Regions from separate parts of the Streptococcus sp. CCH8-C6 genome, predicted to be linked through region 2. Evidence: predicted binding sites of a transcription regulator. Region 2 holds the regulator's gene; each other region holds the start of a gene.
The links. Region 2 encodes Rex, which represses fermentation and respiration genes when NADH is low (regulators of the CRP and FNR family bind a similar motif). Its sites were predicted from a motif close to TTGTGAANTANTTCACAA; they were not measured.
Positions count from the first base shown of each region.

Region 1: AX677_RS06655 (class II fructose-bisphosphate aldolase) is a predicted target of Rex. The motif match lies at 5,493-5,510, and genes of this name have one in related genera.
Region 3: adhP (alcohol dehydrogenase AdhP) is a predicted target of Rex. The motif match lies at 7,509-7,526, and genes of this name have one in related genera.

Region 1 covers NZ_LSJN01000064.1:38,167-48,536, reverse strand. The annotation lists gene AX677_RS06695 (hypothetical protein) at 1-86, opposite strand, end outside; gene AX677_RS06690 (LytTR family DNA-binding domain-containing protein) at 92-538, opposite strand; gene AX677_RS06685 (SemiSWEET family transporter) at 811-1,074, shown strand; tRNA gene AX677_RS06680 (tRNA-Thr) at 1,127-1,199, opposite strand; gene AX677_RS06675 (GNAT family N-acetyltransferase) at 1,251-1,709, opposite strand; gene AX677_RS06670 (ABC transporter permease) at 1,760-2,545, opposite strand; gene AX677_RS06665 (ABC-2 family transporter protein) at 2,547-3,365, opposite strand; gene AX677_RS06660 (ATP-binding cassette domain-containing protein) at 3,367-4,359, opposite strand; gene AX677_RS06655 (class II fructose-bisphosphate aldolase) at 4,567-5,448, opposite strand; tRNA gene AX677_RS06650 (tRNA-Leu) at 5,626-5,711, opposite strand; gene AX677_RS06645 (GyrI-like domain-containing protein) at 5,856-6,266, opposite strand; gene AX677_RS06640 (CTP synthase) at 6,336-7,949, opposite strand; gene AX677_RS06635 (B3/4 domain-containing protein) at 8,147-8,833, opposite strand; gene rpoE (DNA-directed RNA polymerase subunit delta) at 8,954-9,544, opposite strand; gene tig (trigger factor) at 9,730-10,370, opposite strand, start outside.
Region 2 covers NZ_LSJN01000044.1:575-10,944, forward strand. The annotation lists gene rpsA (30S ribosomal protein S1) at 1-845, shown strand, start outside; tRNA gene AX677_RS04730 (tRNA-Arg) at 933-1,004, shown strand; gene AX677_RS04735 (NUDIX hydrolase) at 1,063-1,479, shown strand; gene AX677_RS04740 (L-lactate dehydrogenase) at 1,524-2,510, opposite strand; gene gyrA (DNA gyrase subunit A) at 2,705-5,164, shown strand; gene AX677_RS04750 (class A sortase) at 5,179-5,934, shown strand; gene radC (DNA repair protein RadC) at 6,057-6,740, shown strand; gene AX677_RS04760 (gamma-glutamyl-gamma-aminobutyrate hydrolase family protein) at 6,810-7,502, opposite strand; gene AX677_RS04765 (redox-sensing transcriptional repressor Rex) at 7,527-8,174, opposite strand; gene AX677_RS04770 (DUF4649 family protein) at 8,298-8,519, opposite strand; gene AX677_RS04775 (DUF1831 domain-containing protein) at 8,632-8,979, opposite strand; gene AX677_RS04780 (cysteine desulfurase family protein) at 8,981-10,093, opposite strand; gene AX677_RS04785 (ribose-phosphate diphosphokinase) at 10,104-10,370, opposite strand, start outside.
Region 3 covers NZ_LSJN01000064.1:103,508-113,877, forward strand. The annotation lists gene serS (serine--tRNA ligase) at 1-482, opposite strand, end outside; gene AX677_RS06955 (TetR/AcrR family transcriptional regulator) at 793-1,350, shown strand; gene AX677_RS06960 (NAD(P)H-dependent oxidoreductase) at 1,343-1,921, shown strand; gene AX677_RS06965 (GNAT family N-acetyltransferase) at 1,935-2,567, shown strand; gene AX677_RS06970 (DUF956 family protein) at 2,755-3,117, opposite strand; gene AX677_RS06975 (PTS system mannose/fructose/sorbose family transporter subunit IID) at 3,188-4,129, opposite strand; gene AX677_RS06980 (PTS mannose/fructose/sorbose transporter subunit IIC) at 4,148-4,954, opposite strand; gene AX677_RS06985 (PTS sugar transporter subunit IIB) at 4,999-5,994, opposite strand; gene adhP (alcohol dehydrogenase AdhP) at 6,456-7,475, opposite strand; gene AX677_RS06995 (Cof-type HAD-IIB family hydrolase) at 7,693-8,505, opposite strand; gene AX677_RS07000 (DUF1361 domain-containing protein) at 8,602-9,231, shown strand; gene AX677_RS07005 (NCS2 family permease) at 9,377-10,370, shown strand, end outside.

The DNA of each region.
Region 1 (10,370 bases), on a different contig from region 2:
TTGAAGGCAGGAATCCCAAAATTCCCCTGCAGCAGAACCCAAGCTGCCAAGACTAAAAAGCCGATTCCAAAAATTGTTTTTTTCATGAAAATTACCTCGTTTCGTTTAACTTTTCTTTTAAAATTTGATAGTAGTGTCGGGAAACGTGCACTTGTTTATGTGTGTCATAAAATTGGATAGTACTGGTTCCCGAAAATGATTTATCCAAAGCGTAAATAGCCTTGGCATTGGCAATAGTAGACTTTGAAATGCGACAGAAATATGCCGGAAGTCTCTCTTCTAATTCGTATAGCTTCAATTTGACTTCATAAGCATCATCCCTGCTATGAGCATAAATTTTGGTAGCATCCGTTTCAAAAAATAAAATATTCTTCAAATCGACAAAATATTCACTTGTATCCTTATAGAAAGCTATCGGTTGACGGTTGGCTTGTTCAAGAGCTGCTTGAATCCGAGCCACCTCTTCACCATATTGAGCCGTTCGGATAACGACTTCAGTTTCTGCCATATCTGTATCAAGCTCAATCCTAATCTTCATAGCCACTCCTTTCCTTGCTTCTGACTTCATTATAACAATTTTCAAAAAAGAAACAAGGCATTTTCAGTAAGTGGTTATTTTTGATAACTAAGTGGTAGCTTACCCTTCTCAAAAAATGTTAAGCAAATTTGATTTCTCATCCTAGACTCTCCAATAGATTCGTTTAGTATAAAAGCACGACTTACACATATTGAATATCTGTCTTATTTTATGATCAAACAAATTTGAAAACTTTTTTCCTTCTGATATAATAGTACCTCAGGAGGTACTATATGTCTAAACAAAAAATTAATCGCTTTGTCGGATCTATTGGAGCTTTTATTGGGATTCTTGTCTTTATTGCATATATTCCACAAATTATCGCTAACTTGCAAGGAGAAAAAGCTCAACCATTCCAACCACTATTCGCAGCAGTTTCTTGTTTAATTTGGGTAATCTATGGTTGGACCAAAGAACCTAAAAAAGACTGGATCCTTATCATTCCCAATGCGGCAGGAGTGATATTAGGCGGTCTAACTTTTCTTACTTCTTTATAAGAATTAGATAAACAAAACCAGCAACCCATGAAAAAGTTGCTGGTTTTCTTTCTGCCGATTGCAGGGTTCGAACCTGTGACCTACGCGTTACGAGTGCGTTGCTCTACCAACTGAGCTAAATCGGCGCCTTTTCCCTTTTATTTTAGCATCTTAAGTTTTTTTGTCAAGGGAAAATTTCACAACTTTTTAACCCAAATCAAACAAGGGTTGCTTTTATCCCAAAGTTCAGGAAAGATTTCTAACTTTTTAAAGCCCCGAGCCTGATAGAAGGCGTTAGTCCTGTCGTAAGTAGGATAATGACCTGGTGCTACCGTTTTTACCTGCAGATAGGACGCTTGTTGACGAGCAGATTTTTCTAAAACTCCTAGAAGTTGACTGCCAATTCCTGCTCTATGATAGAATTTCTTAACAGCTAGACAGTCAATCTCAGCACAATCTTCACTAGAGTAGGATAAGCTGATAAAGCCAGCCAAATCGCGCTCCTGATAGGCAGCCCAAACTTGCAAATCCTTGGCTCCTTCAATGTAAGCTTGTGTACTTTCAGGTATTCCAAACCATTCTGGTAGATCCTTCAAAACTTCGCTAACCACTATCATCTTTTGTTTTTCTTCCTTCACTTCTTCAATTACCATCATCTTAAAACCCTTTCTTGATTTAAGCTTTAGGACCAATCATATTTTCTATCTTAAGATCCAGCACTTTCATAGGCGTCCAAGCCCCTGTCCCATAGTTTCAAAGAAATGACAAAGAAGACAAGGGAAATTAGAATCAAACCACCGATATTAAAGAGTCCATTCTTTTCCTGCAAGAAATAGCTAGCTGGATAGTAGGCCGTAAAGGCGAAAGGCACGATAAAACTAATCAACCAACGAAGGAGCGAATTGTAAATGGAAATCGGGTACTTGGCAAAATCATTAAACATATAGAAAATGTAAATCATAGCACCTGACTGCTTGGTCCAAAAAGCGATACTGGCTGTCGCGATTTTCAAAGAAGTATAAATCAGGGTCGCAAAAGGAATGCAGACTAGGAAAAGCAAGAACTTGGGAATAGTCCAAGTAATGCTAGAGAACGTTGTCGCTAGTAAAATTCCACCGACCAAGAGCTCACCCAAGGCATCAATCTGAAAAGTCTCGACTAGGATGTGAAAGAGAGGATTGATAGGACGAGTCAGATACTTGTCAAACTCTCCCTTTCTCACCAATCGTTGCCCCAGTGCCCAGAGATTGTCAAAAAAGAGATGGTCCAGTCCCTTGGGAATCAAGGAAAAACCATAGATAAAGGCAATCTCTTGAAAGGTCCAGCCTTCTAGCGAGGGGATGTGTTGAAAGATGACATTGAGAAACAAGAGGTTCAAGCCTTGGGTCAGGAAGACACCTAAAACACCAACCACAAAATCAACCTTGTATTCCATGATTTGCTTGATGTACTGTCTGATAAAAATCAGATGCATGCGCTGATATTTTTTCATACTAACCTCCTTGAATGGTGATAAATGACTGGACTCTTTTCCAAATCAACTGAGACAAGCCCACCATCACTAAGAGCCAGAAAAACTGTAGCAAAAGCGCTTGATGAATCTGACTGGCATCGTATTTCCCAACGATAATCATAACCGGAGTGTAAATCAAGGATGAAAAAGGCAAAAAGGAAAGAATATTTGAAACAATTTTAGGAAAGAAAGCCAAGGGAATCAAACTCCCCGACATAAAGGCCACTATAGAAGTCTTGAGTAGATTAGAACCCCATAGATTTTTAAATACAAAGGCTGAAAATCCAAAGCAGATATTAAAGAAAAAATTGATCAGATAGGCTAGGGTTAAGCTAAAGAGATAGATAACGGTTAATCCCAGCACTTCTACAATCCCTTGCCCAGAAAGGATTTTCATCAGAAAAATAACACTTAAAAATGGAAGACCAACGCTGATAAAAATCAACCACTTAGAACCAAGCTCGGTGAAGAGATAAGAAGCCGCAAAGTGCACCGGTCTCAGCAAGCGCATGATAATGGATCCGTCCTTGACCTCTTCTCCAATCATAAAAGAAGAATCCGACCTGGTCAAGAGATTGGTCACAAAACTCATGATGATGTAGAGGGTGATATCTGCCATACTGAAGCCTTGAATCAAGGACTCTTGCGAGGAATCAAAGACTGCCTTCCAGAGATAGAAAGCAACAAAAGCCCCCATGACATCGCCAAGCCGATAGAGAATAAAGTTGACTCGATAGGTAATCAACTCCTGAATCCCTGCATTGATAAAGGGTTTATAACGTCTCCACAATTTGACCATCTTAGAGCTCCTTTCGGTAGAAGCGACGGATAATATCCTCAATATCCGTATCCACCATCTTCAAATCACGGATCTCAAAATCAGACAGGGTTTGCTTGATAATATCAGCTGACTGGTAGCGTGAACTATCGTATTGAATGTTGAGGCTATTTCCTTGTCTTTCAATAGTGATATCAGGCAAGCCTTCATAGTGAGAGACAAGATGACTTTGCCCTGGCACCAGTTCAAAGGAAAGTGTCTTCATCTTACCAAAGGTCTCCTTGAGTTGACTCACCGTTCCATCAAAAATTTCCTGCCCCTTGTCAATCATAAAAATCCGATCACAGAGTTGTTCAATATCACTAAGGTCGTGAGTGGTCAAGAGAATGGTTGTTTCTTCCTCCTGATTGATTTGGGTGATGGCCCGACGAATGTTATCCTTGACCGAAACATCCAAACCAATGGTCGGCTCATCTAAAAAGAGAACCTTAGGATTGTGGAGCAAGGAAGCTGCAATATCCGCCCGCATCCGTTGACCCAGTGAAAGAGTCCGCACGGGGTCTTTGATAAATTCTTTCAAATCCAAGACTTCATTCAAAAAGTCCATGCGCTTATGGAACAGCGAGTCTGGCACATCATAAATCTCCTTTAAGACCGTGTAGGTCTCTTGTAAAGCCAAATCCCACCACAGCTGGGTTCTTTGCCCGAAGACCACTCCAATATCCTTGACATAGTCTTGGCGATTATCCTGCGGAATCTTGCCATTGATTCGACACAAACCAGAAGTGGGCTTCAAAATCCCGGTCAGCATTTTAATGGTTGTTGACTTCCCAGCACCATTGGCCCCGATGAAACCTAAAATCTGCCCCTTGGGAACCTCAAAGGTTAAATCCTTGACCGCTTCAAAGGTTTGCTTTTCAGGATGAATAAAGGAGAGCAAAGCTCCTTTCAACCCTGGTTCCTTAACTGTTTTTACAAAATTTTTCTGAAGATGCTCTACTTCTATCATCGCCATACGTTTCTCAATATCCTATCATTCAATTCATGTTTCAGACTATTTTACCTAGCAATATCAGGAAAAATAGAATCTTATCTCCCCACTATACTACCACTTTTGCTTCCAAACGAACATAGGTAATTTAAAAATAATTATCATATTTTATCACACACCAAAAAAACCCACCCTTACGGGCAGGTTTCCGTTTTGTAGTCTTCAGCTAGATTAAGCTTTACCTTCTGAACCGAATACGTCGATACGTTCTTCAACTGATGCTTGGATGGCTTTTACACCGTCAGCCAAGAATTTACGTGGGTCGAAGAGTTTCTTCTTGTCGTATTCTGCTTCGTTTGCTTCGTAGTCGCGAGCAAATTTACGAGTTGCGTTAGCGAATGCGATTTGGCATTCAGTGTTAACGTTAACTTTCGCAACACCAAGTTTGATAGCTGCTTGGATTTGGTCATCAGGAATACCTGAACCACCATGCAATACGATTGGGAAGCCTGGAAGAGCTTCTGTCAATTTCTTCAAGTGGTCAAGGTCAAGACCTTCCCAGTTTGCTGGGTAAGGGCCGTGGATGTTACCGATACCTGCTGCCAAGAAGTCGATTCCAGTTTCAACCATTGCTTTAGCGTCTTCGATTGGAGCCAATTCACCTTTACCGATGATACCGTCTTCTTCACCACCGATAGTACCAACTTCAGCTTCTACTGAGATACCTTTAGCGTGTGCTTTTTCAACAACGTCTTTAGCCAATTTAAGGTTTTCTTCTACTGGAAGGTGTGAACCATCAAACATGATAGAAGTGTAACCAACTTCGATACACTCAAGTGCATCTTCGTAGTGACCATGGTCCAAGTGAATCGCAACTGGTACAGTGATGCCCATTGATTCTACAAGGTTAGCGATCAAGTTACGAGCAACTTTGTAGCCACCCATGTATTTAGCAGCACCCATTGAAGTTTGGATAAGCACTGGTGCTTTCTTTGCTTCTGCCGCACGCAGGATAGCTTGAGTCCACTCAAGGTTGTTTGTGTTGAATCCACCAACTGCGTAACCATTGTCACGAGCTGCTTGGACAAATTTTTCTGCTGAAACGATTGCCATTCTTATCAGGCCTCCTCTTATTTTTTGTGGTTAAACCACTTACATTGTTTATTTTATCACTTTTTCACTAAAATTGCTAGTTTTTCCTGAAATTTTAAAGAATTGCAGGGAGACGCTTAGCCTTTTTAAGCGTACCTATCGCAAAAAGAAAAAGCTGACCGAAGCCAGCTTACTTGATGCGGAGAGAGGGACTTGAACCCTCACGACCTAAAGCGGTCACAGGATCCTTAGTCCTGCGCGTCTGCCAATTCCGCCATCCCCGCGATTGAGTACCTTACTAGTATAACAGGACAGCTAAGGCTTGTCAAGAAAATTTTTGACTTTATTTCAAAAAATCAACTTTCTACTCAATCAACAAAATTGGGAAATCTAAGCGAAAATGAAGCTAAGGACGGAACACAGAAAACTCAGTGCTGCTGAGTCGCAACAAAGACAGCCACCGTTTGGTCGGGATCGTATTTTTCAAAGTCAATAGTGTAGTCTCGATGAAGCTCACCTGTTTCTTCTGCCTGCCAAATCCTCTGCCAAGCATGAAGAATTGCTTGCGGATCCTCCTTATCAGCCTCAAATACTTGATAGGTCTGCTCGGATGTATCAAAATCATATACTTCCCCATCTGTCAAACGACAGATAGAGAGACTGTAGTCTCCTTTGTAATCACTGGCATAGTCATGATAGACGGCATAGACTGGTTCCCCTTGGGCAAAAGCTTCTTTCACCGCTTCCTCTTGTTCCTGCCAGAGAGCCTGGATTTTTTCTATACAGTGCTCATCTTGAAAATTATTAGTACGAATACTAGCTAAAATGTTTAGAAACATCTTCTTCCCTCCTTTTGTTTTCATTATAACATTTCTCTAGAAAAGTCGCTTAGGTCAGACAAAACTAGTCTATCTCTCCTGACTCTTTTCTACCGCTGCGGTGACAAAAGCCGTATAAAGACCTTCAGGTCGATTCGGTCGGCTGGAAAGCTCTGGGTGATACTGACAGGCCACGAAGAATTTATTTTCTGGGATTTCCACTATTTCGACCAAGCGATTGTCTGGTGAAACTCCTGAAAATGTAAATCCGGCCGCCTCAAACTGCTCGCGAAAATCATTGTTAAACTCATAGCGATGACGGTGACGGCGCTGCACGACTTCTTGATAGTCGTAAGCCGCTGCTGCCTTAGAGCCAGGCTTAAGCTTAGAAGGATAGAGCCCCAGCCTCAGCGTTCCACCCAAGTCTTCGACATCAATCTGATCACGCATGAGATCAATAATCGGAAATGCTGTGTCTGGATTGAGCTCTGCTGAGTTGGCATCTGCCAGCCCTAGGACGTGACGGGCGAATTCGACACAGGTTAGCTGCATACCCAAGCAAATGCCCAGCATAGGCACATCCTGCTCACGCGCATAGCGGATTGCCTGAACCTTACCCTCAGTTCCTCTCTGACCAAAGCCACCCGGAACGATAATCCCATCCGCATTTCCAAGAAGCTCTGCGGCGTTTTCAGCCGTTACCTGATTCGCATCAATCCAGTCAATCTTAACTTCCGCATCATTGGCATAGCCGGCATGCTTGAGCGCTTCAACAACTGAAATATAGGCATCTGGCAACTCAACATACTTACCGACTAGAGCAATACGGACCTGCTTTTCCAGACTCATCACTTTCTCTACCATGGCTGACCATTCAGTCATATCCGCTGCCGGCACATCCAGCTTCAGATGATCACAGACGATTTGGTCCATCTTTTGCGCCTGCAAATTGAGAGGAATTTGGTAAAGATGCTCCACATCTAGCGACTCAATGACCGCCTCCGGCGCCACATCACAGAATTGAGCCAGCTTATTTTTGATATTTTGTCCAGCCGGCTTCTCTGTACGGATGACCAGCATATTAGGCTGAATCCCCAGACCGCGCAGCTCTTTGACAGAATGCTGAGTCGGCTTGGTCTTCATTTCGCCAGCCGCCTTGAGATAGGGCAGGAGGGTCGTATGGATATACATGACATTGTCTGCTCCGACGTCCGACTTCATCTGGCGCAAAGCTTCTAAAAAAGGAAGAGACTCGATGTCGCCCACTGTGCCACCGACCTCTGTGATAATCACATCCGAGTCCGTCGTCCGCGCTGCCCGCTTGATCTTGTCCTTGAGAGCATCCGTAATATGCGGAATGACTTGAACCGTCGCCCCCAGATACTCGCCTTTACGCTCCTTGCGTAGGACTTCGCTGTAGATTTTACCAGTGGTGACATTGGAGTATTTATTGAGATTGATGTCAATAAAACGCTCATAATGCCCCAGATCCAGATCCGTCTCGGCTCCATCATCTGTGACAAACACTTCCCCATGCTGGTAAGGGCTCATGGTACCGGGATCAATATTGATATAAGGGTCAAATTTCTGAATTGTAACCTTGAGACCGCGATTCTTCAAAAGCCGACCCAAGCTGGCTGCCACAATCCCTTTCCCGATAGAAGAAACCACACCGCCGGTGACAAAAATATATTTAGTTGACATACGTGCTCCTTTTCATAAAACTATTCATTCCAGCAACCACGTCGTTGCTGGAAACTTATCTAGAGGAGAATTTTCCATAATCTGTCTGAAAAAGAAAAATAGCTCCCTGAACACAGGAAGCTCTGACCTCTAAAAGAGGTGCCCGAACAGTATCATATCGCAAACCTAAAAAATTGTCAAATGATTTCATTTGGTTTTCATCCATTTTCACCAATACTGATGACATGTGTTTCGAATTCTACATCAGGCATGCACTCTGCTAAATCGTGTCGGATTCGTTCCAAGGCTTCCAGACGCATTTCGACAGAGGTATTGGCATTCCCCTGAATGATGAAAATGGCATCCTTGGTCTCTTCATCAAACTTATAATACTCACTGTCACGAACATCCAGCCAAGCCAAAATGCCTTTGGCATCCCGATAGACATAGTCCGTCTTGGCAACATGCTTCTCCTTGGACAAAATAGGCAGAAAAACATCTTCCTTTTGGCTTACAGTGAATTCTATCTGACCATCAATCTTATCAAAATCATGCCCACCAATAGCCAGTAGAGAATGCAGGGCTTCGACATTATAAATATCAATAATGCTATTAATATGAGGGAGCGAGCCTCGGTGCTGGATATTGCGAATCAGAGCAGGAACCGTCGGAGGATTTTTCTTGACACTGCGACCTACGCGCTGGAGTATTTCTATATAACCTTGAACCACTGGCGACTCAAGCACCTCATCCAAGTCGCAAGCCAGAGCCCAGTCTTCCATTCCCTTTTTCTTTTTTAGAAATGAGGGTGACAGTTCTGCATGAGGATTGACATTCTTGGCAATCCCGATAACGACACTCTTAATGCCTAAATCACCCAGACTCTTATCAATGACAAATTTCATAGCAGCATACCTCCATCTTTTCTTTGTTAAATTTTATTAGTATTCTACACCTTCCGAACTTATATTTCAAGGAATATTAAAAGAAACAAAGGATTTCGCCCCTTGTTTCTTTTGGTTGATTTATTCTTCCTCTTCGGTCTCCGTGTCTTCGTCAGAGTAGTCGTCATCTTCTTCGTTGAGTTCGACTTCTTCACCAAGATCATCCGGAGCGATTTCGTTGATTTCAGCATCATAAGCTTCCACTTCATTCTTCTCATCGTCTGGATTTTCCTCATCGTATGAGAGAGCTGGATCTGCTTCGTAGCCGTCCTCATCTTCTGGATCGTCATCGCTGTAGTCAATGGCATCCTCGTCGCCATCCATAAAGGCATTGACGCGTTTCTTCTTACGTTTCTTAGGTGCATCGTCCTCATCAGTCTCTTCCAAGGCGATGATCTCTTCATCCACTTCGTCGATGGCATACCATGAACGCAGACCCCATTTATTATCCCCCAGCGGAATAAAGCTGCCGTCTACATTGAGTTCTGTGTAGAATAAAGGCAGAGCATCACGAATCTCACTGTTTGATTTTCCCAGATAGTTTTGAATTTCATTGACCAGATCATTAAAATACATCTCATGGTCGCGGCCGCGGGCTTCCAAAATGGCACGCGCCACTTCAATCATAGAAAGCTCACTTTTTTCCTGTCCAGCAAATACTTCTAATTCCAAAGTTGATCTCCTTTAAGATTAAGTAAAGGCTTGTCGCCCTCTTGCAATTTTTCGCTACTTTCTATTGTACGATAAATTTCTATTTTCGTCAAAAGAAAATCCAGGAAAAATCACGGAACAAGTACAAAAAGAAACTAGTGCATCTGTACACTAGTTTCAAATAATCTCATTTTGAATGATGAAGCTTATTTCACTTTCGCAGTGCTAGTAATCAATTCAACAGCTTTCTTGATAGCAATGTCGTGTTTTAGCATATCTTCTGACAGCAATTGACGAACACGTTCTACTTCCATGTTGTAGTCTGAAGCCAATGAAGTTACTTCTGCTTCGATTTCTTCTGAGCTAGCTTCAAAACCTTCTGCCTTAGCAACTGCTTCTACGACAAGGTTTGTCTTAGTGCGTGACTCAGCATCTGCTTCGTATTGCTTGTGCAGATCTTCCTGAGTAGTTCCAGTGATTTGGAAGTACATGTCAGGTGAGATTCCTTGGCGTTGCATGTTGCCCAAGAATTCATTAACAGCGCGGTGTACTTCTTCGTGGACCATTTCAGCTGGCAAGTCAACGATTTCAGCGTTTGCTACTGCTTGATCAATAGCTGCTGCTTCTACCGCATCCTTATAAGCTGTTTCCTTAGCTTCTGACAATTCTTTGCGGTACTTTTCTTTCAGCTCGTCAAGAGTTTCAACTTCTTCGTCGATGTCTTTTGCAAGTTCGTCGTCCAATGCTGGAACTTCTTTTTCTTTAACTTCGTGAATAGTTGTCACAAACTTAGCTCCCTTGCCTGCCAAGTCTTCTGCTTGGTAGTCTTCTGGGAAGGTTACGACAA
Region 2 (10,370 bases):
GTGGACTTTCAGTTGAGTTTGAAGGACTTCGTGGATTTATCCCTGCTTCAATGCTTGATACTCGTTTCGTTCGTAACACTGAGCGTTTTGTAGGTCAAGAGTTTGATGCTAAGATCAAAGAAGTAGATCCAAAAGAAAACCGCTTCATCCTTTCACGTCGTGAAGTTGTAGAAGCTGAAGCTGCAGCAGCACGTGCTGAAGTCTTTGGTAAGTTGAATGTTGGCGATGTTGTAACTGGTAAAGTTGCTCGTATTACTAGCTTCGGTGCTTTCATTGACCTTGGCGGAGTTGATGGATTGGTTCACTTGACTGAATTGTCACATGAACGCAACGTATCACCTAAGTCTGTTGTATCAGTTGGCGATGAAATCGAAGTGAAAGTTCTTGACCTGAACGAAGAAGAAGGACGCGTATCCCTCTCTCTTAAAGCAACAACACCTGGACCATGGGATGGCGTTGAGCAAAAACTTGCTGCAGGTGATGTGATTGAAGGAACTGTAAAACGTTTAACTGATTTCGGTGCTTTCGTTGAAGTATTGCCAGGTATCGATGGATTGGTTCATATCTCACAAATTTCACACAAACGTGTTGAAAGCCCTAAAGATGCCCTTAAAGTTGGTCAAGAAGTAACTGTTAAGGTTCTTGAAGTGAATGCTGCTGATGAGCGTGTATCACTTTCTATCAAAGCTCTTGAAGAACGTCCAGCTCAAGAAGAAGGACAAAAAGATGAGAAACGTCAATCACGTCCTCGTCGTCCAAAACGTCAAGAAAAACGCGACTTTGAACTTCCAGAAACTCAAACTGGATTCTCAATGGCTGATTTGTTTGGCGATATTGAATTGTAATTAGATAAAAGAAGTTGAGAAATCTCAGCTTCTTTTTCTGATTTTCACTTGTATTTTCAAAGAAAATCAGTTATAATGAATTAGTTGCCACCCTTAGTGTAATGGATATCACGCAAGATTCCGGTTCTTGAGATGGGAGTTCGATTCTCTCAGGGTGGATGACTTAAAATTGGACTCTTCGGAGTCTTTTTTGCTCTTTCTTGGAGGAACACATGCAATGACAGTAAAATTAATCTCTCATACCTTAATCGAGAAAGAGGGGAAGTATTTGCTTATCAAACGCTCTAAGATAAAGCGAGGCCTTCCAAATGTTTATCCATCTTATTGGGATATTCCAGGCGGAAGTGTAGAAGAGAATGAACTGCCTAGAGAGGCAGCTCTACGTGAGGCTATGGAGGAGGTTAATCAAAAGATTCTGATTGATAAGATTATCCATGAAGATAGTCAGTTTGATGCTAGCAAAGATACTGTTTTCACACGTTTAGTTTATGCGGGTAGAATTTTGGAAGTGCGTGATATTATATTAGATCCAGAAGAGCATACAGACTTTGCCTGGATTTCTTCTTTGAAAGACCTAGAGGAGCAGCTCATCGTACCTTATTTGTTTGATATTTTTGCTGACAAATCTATATAAAACAACTAAAAAACATCCCCTTTTATTAGGAGATGTTTTTAAAATTAGTTTTTAGATGCTTCTTGGAATTCTGGATTCTTCCATGCTTCATCAATAATTGCTTGCAATTCTTTAGCAGAAGCTTGCATTTTTTGAGTCTCAGCATCGTTAAGTGGGATGTTTACTGGACGTACGATACCGTGAGCACCAACGATAGCTGGTTGACCAATGAAGACATTTTCAACGCCATATTGGCCTTCTTGGAAGACTGACAATGGCAATACTGCATTTTCATCGTCAAGGATAGCTTTTGTGATACGAGCCAAAGCAACTGCGATACCGTAGTAAGTTGCTCCTTTTTTGTTGATGATAGAGTATGCTGCGTCACGAACGGAGATGAAAAGATCAACCAAGTCTTGTTCGTTCAAGTCGCGGTTAGCTTGCAACCATTGCTCCAATTTCACACCTGCAACGTTAGCGTGTGACCAAACGGCAAACTCAGAGTCACCGTGCTCACCCATGATGTAGGCATGGACAGAACGAGCATCGATACCAATCTTTTCAGCAAGTGCTTGACGGAAGCGAGCTGAGTCAAGTGAAGTACCTGAACCGATAACACGCTCTTTAGGGAAACCAGAGAATTTCCAAGTTGAGTAAGTCAAAACGTCAACTGGGTTAGCAGCAACGAGGAAGATACCGTTGAAGCCTGATTCTACGACTTGAGTAACGATAGATTTGTTGATAGCCAAGTTTTTACCAACAAGGTCAAGACGAGTTTCACCTGGTTTTTGAGGTGCACCTGCAGTGATAACAACGAGGTCAGCATCCGCACAGTCTGCATAAGTAGCTGCATAGATTTTTTTAGGTGAAGTGAAAGCAAGGGCGTGGCTTAGGTCTTCAGCATCACCGACAGCCTTTTCAAATAATTGAGGGATTTCAATGATACCAAGTTCTTGAGCAATACCTTGGTTTACAAGAGCAAATGCGTAAGATGAACCTACAGCACCGTCACCAACAAGGATGACTTTTTTATGTTGTTTAGTAGCAGTCATTTCTAAACATCTCCTTATTTTTTTAGGGAATATTTCCCGTACACATTCATTCTACCACTTTTGCCATATTTTGTCACGGTCAACTTGTGTATCTAGCGATGTAAACGTTTTTACAAACAGTTCAAAATACTGAAAAATTAAAGAAAATGTGGTATAATAAAGGGTAGTTTAATATGAAAGAAAGGCATTTTTTAATGCAAGACAGAAACTTAGTAAATGTTAATCTGACTAGTGAAATGAAGACTAGTTTCATCGATTACGCTATGAGTGTTATCGTGGCTCGGGCACTTCCAGATGTTCGTGATGGTCTCAAGCCAGTTCACCGTCGGATTCTCTATGGTATGAATGAACTGGGCGTGACGCCTGAAAAGCCTCACAAGAAATCAGCTCGTATCACAGGGGATGTCATGGGTAAGTATCACCCGCATGGTGACTCATCTATTTATGAAGCGATGGTGCGGATGGCTCAATGGTGGAGCTATCGCTATATGCTGGTAGATGGCCATGGAAACTTCGGTTCTATGGATGGAGACGGAGCTGCTGCTCAACGTTATACAGAAGCACGTATGAGCAAGATTGCTCTGGAGATGCTTCGCGATATTAATAAAAACACTGTTGATTATATTGACAACTATGATGCCAGCGAGAGAGAGCCTGTAGTTCTTCCTGCTCGCTTCCCTAACTTGCTTGTAAACGGTGCGACAGGGATTGCAGTTGGGATGGCGACCAATATCCCACCGCATAATCTTGGTGAGTCTATTGATGCAGTTAAGCTTGTCATGGACAATCCGGATGCAACAACTCGCGATATCATGGAAGTCCTTCCTGGACCAGATTTTCCTACAGGTGCACTTGTTATGGGTAAGTCTGGTATTCACCGGGCTTATGAAACAGGGAAGGGTTCGATTGTTCTTCGCTCTCGCACTGAAATCGAAGAGATGAAAAATGGCCGAGAGCGAATTGTCGTAACCGAGTTTCCGTACATGGTTAATAAGACTAAGGTCCATGAGCATATTGTTCGTCTGGTGCAGGAAAAACGCATTGACGGTATCACAGCTGTTCGTGATGAGTCCAACCGTGAAGGAGTTCGTTTTGTCATTGAGGTTCGTCGTGATGCCTCTGCTCATGTCATTCTAAACAACCTTTTCAAGCTGACTCAGATGCAGACCAATTTCAGCTTCAATATGCTGGCTATTCAAAATGGTGTGCCGAAGATTCTGTCTCTGCGTGAGATTTTGTTAGCTTACATTGAACACCAAAAAGAAGTGGTGACTCGACGAACGGCTTTTGACAAAGAAAAGGCGGAAGCTCGAGCTCACATCTTGGCTGGTTTGCTGATTGCGCTTGATCACATTGATGAAGTGATTCGGATTATCCGTAATAGCGAAACGGACGCAGAAGCACAGGCTGAATTGATGGCTAAGTTTGAACTGTCTGAGCGCCAGAGTCAGGCTATCCTTGATATGCGTCTGCGTCGTCTGACTGGTTTGGAACGTGATAAGATTCAGTCAGAGTATGACGAGCTGATTGCCTTGATTGCAGACTTGGCTGATATTTTGGCTAAGCCAGAGCGCGTTATCGCTATTATCAAGGAAGAGTTAGACGAGGTCAAACGTAAATTTGCGGATGATCGCCGAACTGAGCTGATGGTGGGAGAAGTTCTTTCTCTTGAAGATGAAGATTTGATTGAGGAAGCGGATGTTTTGATTACCCTGTCTAATAAAGGCTATATCAAACGTCTGAATCAGGCTGAATTTACTGCTCAGAAACGCGGAGGCCGAGGTGTTCAAGGAACTGGTGTCAAAGACGATGACTTCGTCAAAGAGCTTGTTTCAACGAGTACCCACGATAGACTGCTCTTCTTTACAAATAAAGGTCGAGTTTATCGTCTCAAAGGATATGAAATCCCTGAGTATGGCCGGACAGCCAAGGGCTTGCCTGTTGTTAATCTTTTGAAACTGGATGAAGGAGAGACTATTCAGACTATTATTAATGTCCAGCAAGACCGCAGTGATGATTCCTATCTCTTCTTTACTACCCGTCATGGGGTGGTCAAACGAACCAGTGTGACAGAATTTGCTAATATTCGTCAGAACGGTCTTAAGGCTTTGAATTTGAAAGATGAAGACGAGTTAATCAATGTCTTTCTGACGGACGGTGCTGCAGACGTTATCATTGGTACTAAGTTTGGTTATTCTGTCCGCTTTAATGAGACAGCTGTACGGAGCATGAGCCGTATAGCGACTGGTGTTCGCGGAGTCAATCTTCGAGATGGTGACCAGGTCGTTGGAGCTGGTGTGATTGCTGAGGGAGACGAAGTGCTTGTCATCACCGAAAAAGGCTATGGTAAGCGAACTCTTGCTAGTGAGTATCCAACCAAGGGCCGTGGTGGTAAAGGGATTAAAACAGCCAATATCACTGATAAGAATGGACCTCTTGCCGGTCTGATGACAGTAACTGGCGAGGAAGATTTAATGATTATCACTAATACTGGTGTCATCATTCGGACAAGTGTGGCGAATATTTCTCAGACTGGCCGCTCAACCATGGGAGTTAAGGTCATGCGTCTGGATCAAAATGCACAGATTGTCACCTTTACAAGCGTCGAAGCAGACGATAAAGAAGATGTAGCAGAGGAAGAAAACGAATCGTAAAAGAGGACCTCTATATGGTACAAGGAAAAAGAAGTCGAAAAAGTAAACAAAAAAGCAAAAGAAATATTTTTATCAATATTGTTGCGACATTATTAATTATTGTGGCCCTTGGCTTAATCTTTAATGCGCAAATTCGAAACATGATTATGGTTTGGCATACCAACCAATATCAGGTCAGCAAGGTTTCCAAAGACTCTATTAATAAAAATAAAAATGTTGAGACCAGTTTTGATTTTAACAAAGTTGAGTCGCTTTCTACAGAGGCGGTCATCAATGCGCAGTGGAAAGCGCAGCAACTGCCTGTTATCGGAGGTATCTCTATTCCAGAAGTATCCATGAATTTGCCAATCTTCAAAGGGCTGGATAATGCTGGATTGTATTATGGTGCTGGTACGATGAAAGAGACTCAGCAGATGGGGCAGGGAAATTATGCCTTGGCTAGCCACCACGTCTTTGGCATCACAGGGGCTAGCAACATGCTCTTTTCCCCACTGGATCGTGCTAAGGCTGGCATGAAGATCTATATCACTGATAAAGAGCATGTCTATACTTATGTAATCACTAGTGTTGAAACGGTAACTCCAGATCGAACGGATCTGATTGAGGATACAGAAGGTGTTACAGAGATTACTTTAGTTACTTGTGAGGATGCTGCGGCAACCAACAGGACTATTGTCAAGGGAACGTTAGAAGGCTCTGTCGAGTATGACAAGGCTCCTAAGGATGTTCTTGAATCTTTCAGTAAGTCCTATAATCAAATGCAGATTTAAAGGCAAGAGACTAAAAAAATTTCACTCCAAAGGTTAGAAAGAACTCTAACTTTTGGAGTTTTTTTATATCAATTCTTGCTGATTTTGACTCTATTTCCGAATAATAAGGTAAGGAGGTTTCTATGTATAGCATTTCATTTCAAGATGATATTAGCATGATGCCACGGGAGCGTTTGATGAGAGAAGGGGCTGAAAAACTCAGTAACCAGGAGCTTCTATCAATCTTTCTCAGGACAGGCAACAAAAAAGAAACTGTTTTTCAAGTTTCTCAAAGAATTTTATCATCGATTTCCAGTTTGAACGATCTTAAGTATTTAACTTTGCAGGAATTGCAGACTATTTCTGGAATCGGTCCGATTAAGGCTGTGGAGCTGCAGGCCATTATCGAATTGGGGCGTCGGATTAACCGAGCAGAGGTTCTGCAAAAAGAGCAGATTATGGGCAGTCAAAAATTAGCCCAGAAGATGCAGCAGGAATTGGGAGATATGAGGCAGGAGTGCTTGGTTGCCATTTATCTTAATAGTCAAAATCAAATTCTGCACCAGCAGACTATTTTTATGGGGACGGTCAGCAGAAGCATTGCTGAGCCGAGAGAAATTCTCCACTACGCTCTTAAGCATCTGGCGACATCTATCATACTGGTACACAATCATCCGTCAGGCTCAGTCGTTCCTAGCAGAAACGACGATGAAGTGACTCAGCATATGAAAGAAGCATGTGAGATGATGGGTTTAGTTCTTTTGGATCATTTGATTGTGTCTAAGTACAACTACTATAGCTACCGAGAGGAGACAGATATGATATAATTTGATTTACTTGAATATAAAAAACTTCTATTCGTGTAGAACAGAAGTTTATCTAGGAATAGAGGCTTTTTAAAGAGTATTGACAACATAATCAAACAGAGCTAGGTCTCCTTCTCTGGAGCCAAACAAGAACTCTGGGTGCCATTGGACACCAAGGAATGGACTGCCGTCAGTAGAAGTTATTGCTTCAATAATTTTATCTCTAGGATCATAGGCAATGACTTCTAGGCCAGCCGCTAAATCCTTGATACTCTGATGGTGGAAGGAGTTGATTTCAGATGCTGGTCCATAGATTTCGTGCAGAATAGAACCGTTCTTGGTCACCATGCTTTGAGTCGTGTACTCAGCAGAGCTATCTTGCCAATGATCTTCAATATCTTGATGAAGAGTACCTCCTAGGGCTACATTATAAAGTTGGGTTCCGCGGCAGACGGTGAAAATTGGTTTATTTTGACGGCGAGCTTCTTTGATTAAAGCTAATTCAAAAATATCTCGTTTGAGCAGATAATCATCGCTGTCAATGGTTTTCTCTTCACCATAGAATTGAGGGCATACATTCTGACCGCCTGTGATGATTAATTTATCGACAATGGAAACATACTGTTTAGCCATTTCTTCATCACCGATTGGCAAAATCATTGGAATTCCGCCAACTTCTTTGACACCCTCAACGAATCCTGTCGCCGTATAGCTCATATGGATGAAGTGATCGTCTGGGATTTCTCTTTCATTTCCGGTTATTCCAATAATAGGTTTACTCATAGAGTGTTTAATACCTCTTTCAAATTAATAATCATTTTTTCTCATGAAGTAGAGCAGAGTCTGCAGTTCGCTAGTCAGGTCAACATACTGGACGACCACATCCTTAGGCAGGGATAGGTTTACAGGTGAGAAACAGAGAATGCCCTTGACACCAGCCTGAACTAAGATAGATGCGACTTCTTGAGCTTTTACGCTAGGTACAGTTAGGATGGCAGTTTGCACATTTCCTGACTGTATTTTTTCTTTGATTTGGGAAATTCCATAGATAGGAATCCCATCGCTGGTTGTGCTGCCAACTTCTGGATGGTCATCTACGTCAAAAGCCATTACAACCTTCATTTTATTGCGCTCATGAAAACGATAGTGTAGCAGAGCACGTCCCATATTACCAACACCAACAATCATGACATTGGTAATAGCATTATCGTTTAAGAGGTCAGCAAAAAAGTTCATCAATTTCTTGACATCATAACCAAATCCTCTGCGGCCAAGTTCACCGAAATAAGAAAAATCTCGTCTGACAGTAGCAGAGTCAATACCAATGGCTTCTGCAATTTGTTTGGAGTTTGCTTTCTCAATCTTCTCAGCATTAAACCGTTTAAAAATACGATAGTAGAGCGACAGTCTTTTAGCAGTTGCTCGGGGAATTGTAGTATTTTTTTCAGTTTTCACAAAATCACAACCTTTCTAATTCTATTTTATAGGAAGTTTGTGAAAAAATCAACTAATTAAGAGTGTTTAATTCACTAAAAAGGAAAAGAATGAAAGTTTAAGTTATGTTGTAACTGCGAAGGATTAGTTCTGGTAGGGAGTCAAGTCTAACTGGTACATCTGGCGGTATAAGTCGCCGATTAACCCTGTAAATGGCAGTTGGTGTCCATTATAAGTGATGGAAAGTACTTTGAGAGAGTCAGGAACCGTGACGCAGCCAGAGAAGGCTAGAAGAAATTCATCGAAGTCTTCATAGGTAAGTGACCGTTTCACTTTATATGAGTCCAAATAGGTCAGTTCAACCATTGTTAATCCTTTCTTTGGGTTCGGTTGGTCTTTTCTTCAAGTGTTCTAAGTAGAAGTCAAGCTCGTTTTTTTAAGAGTCTAAATCAAAAAAGCAAAATTGCGAGAATCTTGCTTATTGTGGTGTCTTTTCAAAAATATTTCTTTCAACCAGGCTATCCATCAAGAAATAAAATTTTTGCTGTATAATGTGATGGTCTTCTGATTTGAAAATATTGACCAAGCGCAGGCCTGATTTATCAGTGATGTTGATTTTGAAACCATTCAAATCTTTATTGACGATGATTTTCAGCAGAAAACCATTTCCGCTGTTGGGTACAGATTCCAGCAGACGAGAGAGTTCATAGTTGCCAACCTTGCTTTCAGCGAATGTATTGTCGCGCAAGGTAAATTTCTTGACATTTGGGTGAAGTGAATAGGTATATTCACAGTTTGCTAAGCTAACAGATGTTTGAAAGGCCATCTTATCCTCCTAAAATTTCTTTTAATTTCTTTGTAAATGATTGAATCTCTTGCAGGGTCGTTTGGTCCGAAGTACTGATTCGAATAGACTCATGCAAGCGGTTGGAATCCTTGCCGTACATAGCCTGCAAAACATGACTGGGTTGTATAGCTCCGGCTGTGCAAGCTGATCCTGTTGAAATGGAAAAGCCGTTTAAATCCATTTGAAGCAGAAGCAGATCATTCTTTTGATTGGGAAATCCCAAATTGATGACATAAGGCAAGCTTGGCTGACTTTCATTTAAGTAATATTCAATGTCTAATAAGTCAGCAAGTAAGCTGTCTTTTAAGTCTTGCGCATGCTCTAGATTTTCCTCTAGATGTTCCATGCTCTCTGACAGAGCCGCTGCCATGCCTGTGATAGAGATTAGATTTTCAGTTCCGGCCCGGTGTTTTTCTTCCTGGTCACCACCGTGCATGAAATTGTCAAAATCCATCTTCTTGGCATAAAGGAAGCCAACACCTTTGGGGCCATGAAACTTATGAGCTGAGGCAGAGAGGAAGTCAATCCCTAGCTCGTCAGGGTAGATGGGAAGTTTGCCAATTGCTTGGACAGCATCAACGTGAAAAGCAGCACGATGTTCTCGCAGTAGTTCACCAATTTCCTTAATGGGGAGCATGGCACCCGTCTCGTTATTAACCGCCATGACGGACACAAGAATAGTGTCAGGTCTAAGTGCCTTTTTAATATCCGCCGCTCGAATCTGACCATCCACCGGCTGAACAAAAGTAGCTTCAAAGCCGAATTTGTCTACTAAGTACTCCACCACTTCTAAGACAGCATGGTGTTCAATAGCAGTGGTAACAATATGTTTTCCTCGATTCTGGTGACGAAGGGCATAGCCTTTGATAGCAGTATTGTTGCTTTCAGTGCCACCTGAAGTAAAAAGAATCTTATTGCTTTGAGTATGCAGAGCTTGAGCAATATCCTCACGCGCCTGTCTGAGGAGTTTACTAGCTTCTCGACCATGGCTATGCGTATTGGAAGGATTTCCAAAGACGGTCATAGTTTTGGTCATTGCTTGGATTGCAGCGGGCGACAAAGCAGTTGTAGCGGCATTATCTAAATAAATCACTCCGGTTACCTTATTTCTTTTGATAGGCAAAGAGTGGGCTGACTGGTTTTCTCTCTTGGATGCGGACAATGGCATCACCAATCAGTTCACTAGCTGTAATGTAGTGGAGATTCTTAGGTGTTTTTTCTTTGGTATCAACAGAGTCTGTCACAAGAATTTCCCTGATAGGAGAATTATCCAGCAATTCCGCAGCTTTATCTGCAAAGAGACCATGACTGGATACAGCATAGATTTCGACTGCGCCTTCGCGACAGACAATTTTAGCTGCTTCAGAGAA
Region 3 (10,370 bases), on a different contig from region 2:
GCACCAGTAACTTTTGCCCCACGCTCCCAGTCTAAGATGTCCAAATCCTCACCTAAATCCCAGTGAGCTTTAGCTTCAAAGTCAAATTGGCGCGGTGTCCCCCAGCGACGAACTTCGACATTTTCGTCCTCGTCTGCTCCGACATGAACACTTTCGTGTGGAATGTTAGGTAGAGTAGTAGTGAATTCAGTCAACTTAGCATCCAGTTCAGCCAAGGTTGCGTCTAAGTTCTTGACTTCAGCAGAGAGTTTTTGCATGGCAGCAATCTTGTCATCTGCATTTTCTTTGTTGCGTTTAGCTTGAGCAATCTCAGCAGAAACAGTATTGCGCTCTGCTTTGAGTTCTTCGACCTTTACCAATAAATCCCGGCGTTCTTTGTCAATGGTTTTCATTTGGTTAAGGGTAGCAGCGTCAACACCTCGCGTAGCTAATTTTTCAGCGACAGAATCAAAGTCTGTACGGATGCGTTTTAAATCTAACATAGGTACCTCCAAAAATAAAAAGCACTTTATGAAACTGTTGGAGCGACAGAGCCGCGGTTCCATCCAACTTCACAAAAGTGCACTTGCTTAATTATTCATTTTTAAACTAACGGTAGAATTTCCTATTTTCTCCTTATCTGCTCACAGCCACCGCAGACTTTCTGAAAAGTGCCCAATAGTACTTATCCGTTTCGACTATTATACAGGATTTTCCGGAAAATGTAAATCCCAGGATGGGAAAAATCTTGACAGAAAAAGATAACTATGTTATCTTTAGATAAAGGTAACATAGTTATCTAAAGGAGTTCTTATGGTAAAACAAACAACGCGTGACCGTATGATTGAAAAGGCAAGCCAGCTTATCAGAGAGTATGGCTATCAGAATATCCCCCTAAGGAAACTGGCATCTCTGCTGGGGGTTACGACTGGTGCTTTCTACAAGGCTTTTGAGAATAAGGAGGAACTTTACTATCAGGTCTGTCTTTTGGAAAACCAGAAGCAGCTTAAGCGTTTAGAGGAGCAGTATCTAGATGGAGTCTCTGATCCTCTGGATTGCATTTGGCAGATAGGACTCTTTCTTTTATCGGAATACAAGACCAACAGTCAGATAATGGATTTTCTCTTTTTCAGCCCTGTAGCGACAGAGGCTTACCGGAAAGGTGAGCTTCTGGAAATCGGGAATAAGACAGTGGTTTATCTGGATCAGCTGCCTATTGAGAGTCAGAAAGAGAAAAAGATTCTTTTGCTCAAGCTGGACACCTTCATCACAGGCTATGGTCATTTTATTGCCAAAGGCTTGGAGCCTTTTGATGAGGAAGTCTATCGCTCAATGTTCAATGATTTACTAGGAGGTTACAAACATGTTTAAAAATCTCATTGTTTATGCACATCCCTATGATAAAAGCTTTAACCATGCTATTTTAGAGCAGGTTCAGGACTTGTTGGAGAAGAAAGGTCAGACCTATGAACTGATTGATCTCTACGAGGATGGTTTTAATCCTGTCTATACCAAGGAAGAGCTAGCGCTTTTTAATAAAGGGCAGGCACTAGACCCACTGGTTTTAAAATATCAGGAAGCCCTTGCGTCCTGTGACCGCCTTATCATGATTTTTCCTATCTGGTGGGCGGATATGCCAGCTATTGTCAAGGGCTTTGAAGATAAGGTCTTTTTGAAAAATAAGATTTACGAGGAGAGCAAAACTCGCCAGTTAGTTGGTCGTCTGACAAATATTAAAGAGGTATTGGCCATTACTACCTCTGCAGCACCGACCTTCTATCTTAAGTATTTCTGTGGTGATGTCGTCAAGAAAGCCATGTTGGGCCATACCTTTAAGTCTATCGGTGCTAGACAGCGACGTTGGTTGAATTTCGGGAATATTTCTCAGTCTACAGCTGAAAAACGGCAGGCTTTTTTAGAAAAATTAGCAGAAAAGATTTGAAGAGGTAGCTATCATGATTCGTTTTCGAAGAGCAGATGAACGAGATCTTGCTGCTGCAGTCTCAGTTTTAACTGCTGCTTTTGCTGAGCATGAGATCTACAGAAAAAAATTTCGTCCTCTCTTTGGCAGTAGCCAGTCTTATATTGATTTTCTAAATAGATTGCATGCAGTTATGGTTAAGGCAGCGATGCGTCATCATATTTGCCTGCTTGCTGAAGTGGACGGGCGTCTTATGGGGGTCGCTACTATTCATAAGCTCGGTAATCATCCTGTCGGTATGCTTTCATTTTTGCGGGCAGGAGCATGGAGGATGTGGCAATATATTCCTCAGCTTTTAGCTTTTCAAAAAGTCTTTGGGGAGGGCAGTAAAGAAGCTAAGAAAAGGGGTAGTTCAACTCTTTATCTTGAATTGCTGGGGGTGCTACCTGATTATCAAGGACAGGGAGTTGGCGGTCTTTTTATCTCAAAGGGACTTGAGTTGCTTGCAAAAGAAGAGAAATGCCAGCGGCTTACTTTAATTACTCATACAGAAAGCAACTGTCGTTTTTACAAAAAGAACGGATTTAAACAACTAGATGTCCGTGATGTTGAAGGTGTCAAGACATGGACTTTTGAGAAAAAAATAGCTGATGTTTATACTTTTTGAAGATCTAATGATGCGGTCTTGCATTAATAATGTCAGCTTACCCCACCCCATCATTTCAAGGGACTGAAATAGTGCATTCTCAAACCTGTTTGACTTTTCAATTTTTTGTGCTAGCTCCATTTTGCTGATACAAATAGCTTTTGTCTTAGTCGAAAATATAAAAAATAAGGTTGAAACTTTTTCAACCCTATTTTTTCTTCTTAAAGATTCCAGTAATTTTCTGTAACAGAGTCGGCAATCTCACAACTTTGTCGTTGCCGATATGTTCTCGCGCAATTTTGAGAATCTTACCAGAGTCTTTGGAGGCAAAGAGAAACTTTCCCTTGTCAGTCCAGATTTCAAAGTGGCGGCTGACTCTTTTGCCAGAAACATTAGCACCGATAGTAGTGATGCTAGTCCAAGGCAGCTGAATATAATCTTCTACATTGGCATCCGCATAAAACTCCAGAGCTGTCTCGCCGATTAAAATTTTCCCAACCTTTCCGCCTAATCCAAGATAGGAAACGCCAGTGGTATTAAACTCAATTGTTTTGTTTTGTGACTGTGCCATAGAGTAACTCCCTTTTAAATAATATAGCTATTATACCACAATAAAAAGAAGGCCGAAACCTTCTTTTTGATTACATCAAACCAGCAACGTGAGCTAGTACACCAACTACGAAGAGGGCGATGATGATAGTGATAGGGGATACTTTTTTCTTAAGCAACCACATACAAGCGAAAGTTAGAAGCAGTCCCATCAAACCAGGAATCAAGGAATCCAAGTTTTGTTGGAAAGTTGTAACTTTTTCAGGGGTTTGAGATAGTCCTTGACCTACTTGAGCAAAGGCTTCTTGGATACCCTTATAGCCACTAGACAATTTGTCCCAATGGATATATGCTTTATCATCTAGCTTAACAGATGAAACATTAAAGACAAACTTAATAGATACCCAGCGCTCAACCAGAACAGCCAAGATAAACATACCTAGAATTGAAGCACCTTTGGTAATGTCCTGAAGGATACCACCAGACATGTCTTTAGTAATTTCAGAACCAGCCTTGTAGCCTAATTCTTGTGTGTACCAGAGGAAAGCCATCCGGATAGCATTCCAAGCTAAGAAGAAGATAAGTGGCCCAATGATATTTCCAGTCAAAGCAAGAGATGCACCAAGTGCTCCAAGGATAGGACGAACTGTGAACCAGAAGACAGGGTCTCCGATACCAGCCAGAGGTCCCATCATACCGATTTTAACCCCTTGGATAGCCGCATCGTCAATTGCTGCACCATTTGCTTTTTCTTCTTCAAGCGCAAGTGTAACTCCGATGATTGGAGCTGCTACATATGGGTGAGTGTTGAAGAATTCCAAGTGACGCTCAAGAGCAGCAGCTTGATCTTCTTTTTTAGTATAAAGCTTCTTAATAGCTGGAATCAGTGAATAAGCCCAGCCCAAGTTTTGCATACGTTCGTAGTTCCAAGAGCCTTGCAAGAAAGTAGAACGCCACCAAACTTTTTGACGGTCAGCCTTTGAAAGAGTCAATTTTCCTGACTCATCAGGTTTTACAGTATTTAATTCTGTCATGATAGTGTGTCCCCTTTCTTAGTAGTCTTCTAGGATGTCGCCGATTGGATCATTAGATGAAGCTGTTGCTCCACCGCCACCATTTCCGCCTTTTTTAGACAAGGCAAGATAGATGAGGGCAATAGCGACACCAATTGCACCGAGGGCAATCAGAGTGAGTTCGCTGACAGCAGCTAAAGCGAAACCAATAGCGAAGAATGGCCATACTTCACGAGTTGCCATCATGTTGATAACCATGGCATAACCAACGGCTACGACCATACCACCACCGATTTGCATACCTTCTGATAGCCAAGCTGGCATAGCTTCAAGAGCAGATTTAACAGACTCAGCAGGAATCATCAAAAGAAGTGCTGCAGGGATAGCAATACGTGCTCCTTGCATGAAGAGAGCGATAAAGTGAGCGCGTTCAACTCCTTTAATGTCTCCTTTTTTCGCAGCAGCATCTGCACCGTGAACCAAACCGACTGACAAAGTGCGGACAATCATAGTCAAGAAGAGACCAGCAACAGCAAGCGGAATAGCAACACCTTGTGCTACAGCGATTCCTTTGCTTGAGAAGTCTCCACCCAGTACCATGATGATGGCAGCGGCAACAGAAGCGAGGGCGGCATCAGGTGCCACAGCAGCTCCGATATTAGCCCAGCCAAGAGCAATCAGCTGGAGAGAGCCACCCAGCATAACACCGGCAGCCAAATTACCAGTTACCAGTCCAATCAAGGTACAAGCAACCAGCGGTTGGTGGAATTGGAATTGGTCCAAGATACCTTCTAGACCGGCTAAGAAGGCAACAAAGACTACTAAAACCATAGAAATAATAGACATGTTCTAAATCCTTTCGTAAATTAATAGAAGCAAAACGTTTGATTCTACTGCACGTTGGCTTTCTTAATCAAATCAAACAAATCTTTTTTAGAGTCATTTGGTACTTTACGTACGTCAAATTCAACGCCAAGGTCACGCAGCTTTTCATAAGTAGCAACGTCTTCCTTGTCCATTGACAGTACGTTGTTGACCATCGTTTTACCAGTTGAGTGAGCCATGGAACCAACATTAAGGGTCTTGATTGGCACACCGCCTTCAATAGCACGCAGGGCATCTTGAGGAGTTTCAAACAGAATCAAGGCATGAGTATTGCCAAAGCGAGGGTCTTTTGAAACAGCAATCAATTTGTCGATTGGGACAACATTGGCTTTGACATTACCTGGTGCAGCTTGCTTAATCAATTCTTTACGAAGTTCATCTTGAGCTACTGAGTCAGAAGCAACGATAATACGATCTGCTTTTGAATCTGGCGTCCAAGCTGTTGCTACCTGACCGTGCAGCAAGCGTGTGTCGATCCGGGCAAGGTTGATTTTGAGCTTGCCGTCACCGATTACAGTCCCTTCAGGGATCGCTGCTTGGGCAACTGGAGCAGCTGCAGCAGGAGCATTTGCTTCTTCAACAGCAGGGTTCAGCTCTTCAGGCAGAGCTTTGACTCCTTCCTTGGCTTCTTTGATGATGTTAGCAACAACAGCTTCAACGCCGGCGTTGGCATCCATCATCCTTTCTGTATAAGCTTGAATCAGCATAGGCAGGTTCAAGCCTGTAATGATAGCGAACTTGCGGTCTGGATTTTCACCCATGACACGGCTAGCTTGGTTGAATGGAGAGCCACTCCAAAGGTCAGCCAAGACCAACACTTCATCGTCCGCATCAAACGAAGCCACAGCGTCATTGAACTTTGCATAGAGATCATCTGGTCCTTCGTTGGGCATGAAAGTAACAACTTGTACTTTTTCCTGCTCACCGAAAATCATAGAACCTGATTGATGAATACCAGCAGCAAATTCACCGTGGCTAGCAATAATGATTCCGATACTCATTATTGACATTCCTCCTTATAAAATGTTTGACTTAAGTTTTAAGAAAACTTTAAGGCAAGTTTATTATAAAACGTTTTCATGAAAAATGCAAGCGTTTGTTCCTAAAAACGACTTTTTCTTTCAAAAATGTCAGTATTTGCTGAAAACCTGATAAATATAGGTATAAGCAAACCATAGCTATAGAAATGTTTTAATAAATTAGGAAAACAGAAAATACAATAGGTCAATATATGAAAAAATATTGAAATAATATGAAAGAGACTTTTGAAATGAAAGAAAAGAATCGTGTTTGAGAAAGTGTTTGTTTATCAAAAAAAAAAGAGGAGGACCAAAGACAAAAAATCGCATCTTATGTCTTTAGTCTCCCTCTATAATGGCAAAAGTTTCTAAATAATATCAAGTCTGCCCATCATACGTTTCCAAGAGTTAGGTAAATGTTGGGACTGACATGCTTTAAAACATTAGTGTGTGAAGTCAAGTACCATACGTCCCTGAATGGTACCCGCTTCCATTTCATCAAAGACATCCACTGCATCTGAAACAGGACGTTTTTGAACGACGGGAGCCACTAATCCTTCAGCACCAAACTGGAAGGCTTCTTCCAAGTCCTTGCGAGTACCAACGAGGGAACCGATGACTTGGATACCATCTAAAACGGTTTTGACAATGCTGAGGTCCATCATTTCAGATGGCAATCCAACGGCAACTACACGACCGCCAGCACGAACAGAGTCAACAGCTTGGTTGAAGGCAACTTTAGAAACGGCTGTTACTACGGCAGAATGCGCACCGCCAGTTTTTTCTTGGATAAGAGCAGCGACATCTTCAACTTCATGGCCGTTGATGACGATATCAGCACCGACTTCTTTGGCCAAAGCTAGCTTGTCATTGTTGATATCAACAGCGACAACATGGGCATTAAAGACTTTCTTGGCATATTGAACCGCTAGGTTACCCAATCCACCTGCTCCAAAGATTACTGTCCATTGTCCTGGCTGCAGCTGGGCTTCTTTAATAGCCTTGTAGGTAGTCACGCCGGCACAAGTGATAGAAGAAGCTTGAGCAGGATCCAGTCCTTCAGGGACTTTGACAGCGTAGTCAGCTGTTACGATACATTGCTCTGCCATCCCACCATCAACAGAATAACCAGCATTTTTTACTGTACGGCAAAGGGTTTCGCGACCAGTTGTACAGTATTCACAAGCGCCGCAGCCTTCAAAGAACCAAGCGACACTGACGCGGTCTCCGACCTTGAGACTTTTTACATCTGGAGCGATTTCTTTGACAATACCGATACCTTCATGCCCAAGAACGCGACCTGGCACCTTGCCAAAGTCACCATGCGCGACGTGCAGATCAGTATGGCAGACACCGCAGTATTCGATATCAACGAGAGCTTCCCCTGTTTCAAGAGGACGCATTTCTTTATTTTCGATGAGTTGGACATTAGTTCCCTCTGGATTTACAACAACTGCTTTCATAAGTAGTTTCCTCCTGTTATTTAGTTTTTGATTATGTTAATTATATCACAAACTCAAACAAATAGCAAACGCTTACAAATATGAGCGAAAGTAACCTTTAAAACTATGATACGGCGGATAAGCTTCTATTTTTAAAGCTTTTGAGCATGATTGAGGTTGAGAGAAGACAAAAAAGAAAAGACAAACTCTCGAACAGAGTTTGTCTAATTGTCTACTTTTATAAAAAGAGTTTGTTGAGCTCGTGGGCGACGCCATCTTGGTCGTTAGTCAAAGATAATTGCTGGTCGGCGTAGGGTAGCAGGTCAGTATTGGCATTTTTCATGGCATAGCCAGTGCCAGCAAAGGACAGCATCTCAGTATCGTTTTGCTCATCTCCAAAGGCAATCAGATTTTTGCGATCCACATTGAGAACATTAAGCAGGTACTGAAGGGCGAAGGCTTTGTTGACCCCTTTGGGAGCACACTCGAGAATGTTGAGCGGCCCGCCCCAAGAGTTGATAGCAAGTTCATGCTGATAAAAAGCATTCATTTCCTCTGCCAGAGCATATTTGTCAGCTGCACGTGTCTGCAGGAGAATGGCGTTAGGATTCTCCGTTACTAAGTTGGCTTGAAACTGATTTTCAGGCTTGAAAGCATCGATGCCAAATAGCTTGGGATCAGCAATTTCTTCATTGGGATTGGTGATGTAGAACTTATTGCGGTATTCGCCGGCAATGAAATCCGCTTCAATCTCATCCTTTCGCTTAACCATATCTAGTAAGAAGGACTTATCCAGCGTCAGCGATTTTTCAAAGTCCCATTTCTTTTCTGGAATGTGAGTCAAAGAGCCATTGAAGTTGATCATGGGCGTATTGAGCTCTAATTCTTTATAATATTTCAAAGCCATGCGGTAGGGACGACCTGTTGTGATAATGACCTTGTGGCCCTTTTGGGAAATTTTTTTGATAGTTTCTTTGGTGAAGTCAGACAGATTGCTATTAGAATCCAGCAAGGTTCCGTCCAAGTCCACAGCGATTACTTTTTTTGTCATGTGAGTCTCTTTTCAGTGATAATACAGACTATTATAACAGAATTCAGTGTAAATAACACGACTTATGTTATAATGGTGCTCTAATCAGTCACAATTATGACACAGCAAGGAGGAGCTTTTCGTATGCGTAAACCGATCATGATTCATGCTCTTTTTCTGATGATTGCCTTTTTTATCTATATCCAATCTCTAAATGGCGGTCCGACCTATCTCATCTGGAATATGACCTTGGCCTTAATCAGCTATGATGCAGCTGTCTTGACACTTTTATTCAAGAAGCAGAAGTGGGCTTATCCTCTTCTTTTCCTGTTGTGGTTGCTTTTCTTCCCCAACACTTTCTATATGATTACTGATTTGATTCATATGACTTGGGTGGCAGATGTTCTGAGTAAGCCAAGTGTTTTCTTGCTCTTTTTAGCTTTTGTTTCCAGTATTTTATTCGGGATTTTCTGTGGTATGGAGAGCTGGTATGTCATCAAGGAAGGCTGGAAGCTTAACTGGTATTTGGACTTGTTGCTGACGGCAGCTCTGTCGGCTGTGTCCAGTCTGGCTATCTACATAGGACGTTATGATCGCCTCAATAGCTGGGATTTATTGCTTCATCCTCAGCTGGTTCTACAGAAGCTCTTGCAAACTTTGCAGCCTGATCGACTGCCTTTCATTCTTGGTTTTACCTTTTTACAGTTTATGAGTTTGGTATTTCTGATGAGAGATAATAAAAAATAAGAATAGCGAGACATTCATCTTGAAAAAGTGAATGTTTTTTATTATAATTTAAAATATCGTTCGTAAATAAACGAAATTCAATCTGTTTTTCTTTGTTATTGAACTAGATATTAGAAATTTTACTCAAAAGGAGATTTATTGAAAAATGGATAAATTTTTCAAATTGACCGAAAAAGGGACAGATGTCCGGACTGAGGTTTTAGCTGGTCTGACGACTTTCTTTGCCATGTCCTACATTTTATTCGTCAATCCGGCCATGCTGGCTCAGACAGGTATGCCCAAGCAGGGTGTTTTCCTAGCTACGATTATCGGGGCTGTTGCCGGAACCTTGATGATGGCTTTCTTTGCCAACCTGCCTTATGCGCAGGCACCGGGCATGGGGTTGAATGCCTTTTTCACTTTTACGGTCGTCTTTGCCTTGGGCTACACTTGGCAGGAAGCCTTGGCTATGGTCTTTATCTGCGGGATTATTTCGCTCATTATCACTTTGACCAAGGTGCGTAAGATGATCATTGAGTCAATTCCAGGCTCCTTGCGAGCAGCTATTTCAGCAGGGATCGGAGTCTTTCTGGCTTATGTAGGTATTAAAAATGCTGGCTTGCTCAAGTTTTCAATCGATCCGGGAAACTATACAGTAGCTGGCAAGGGGGCAGATAAGGCCGCAGCAGCTATTACGGCTAATTCAGCAGCAACTCCAGGTCTGGTAGACTTTAACAATCCGGCAGTTCTAGTAGCCTTGGTCGGTTTAGCCATCACAATCTTCTTTATCGTGAAAAATATCAAGGGTGGTGTTATCCTATCCATCCTAGTAACAACAGTGGTAGCTATTCTGGTTGGCTTGGTTGATTTGTCAGCCATTGACTTTGGGCAGAATAACATTGGTACTGCTGTTAATGAACTGGGACAGATTTTTGGGGTGGCAGTAGGACCGAAAGGTCTGGGTGCCCTTTTAGCAGATTCAGCTCGCTGGCCCCAGACATGTATGGCTATTCTGGCTTTTTCATTGACAGATATTTTTGATACCATTGGTACCTTGATTGGGACAGGTGAAAAGGTCGGGATTGTGGCGACTTCTGGAGAAAACCATGAATCAGAAGGCTTGGATAAGGCGCTTTACTCGGACCTCATTGGAACCTCTA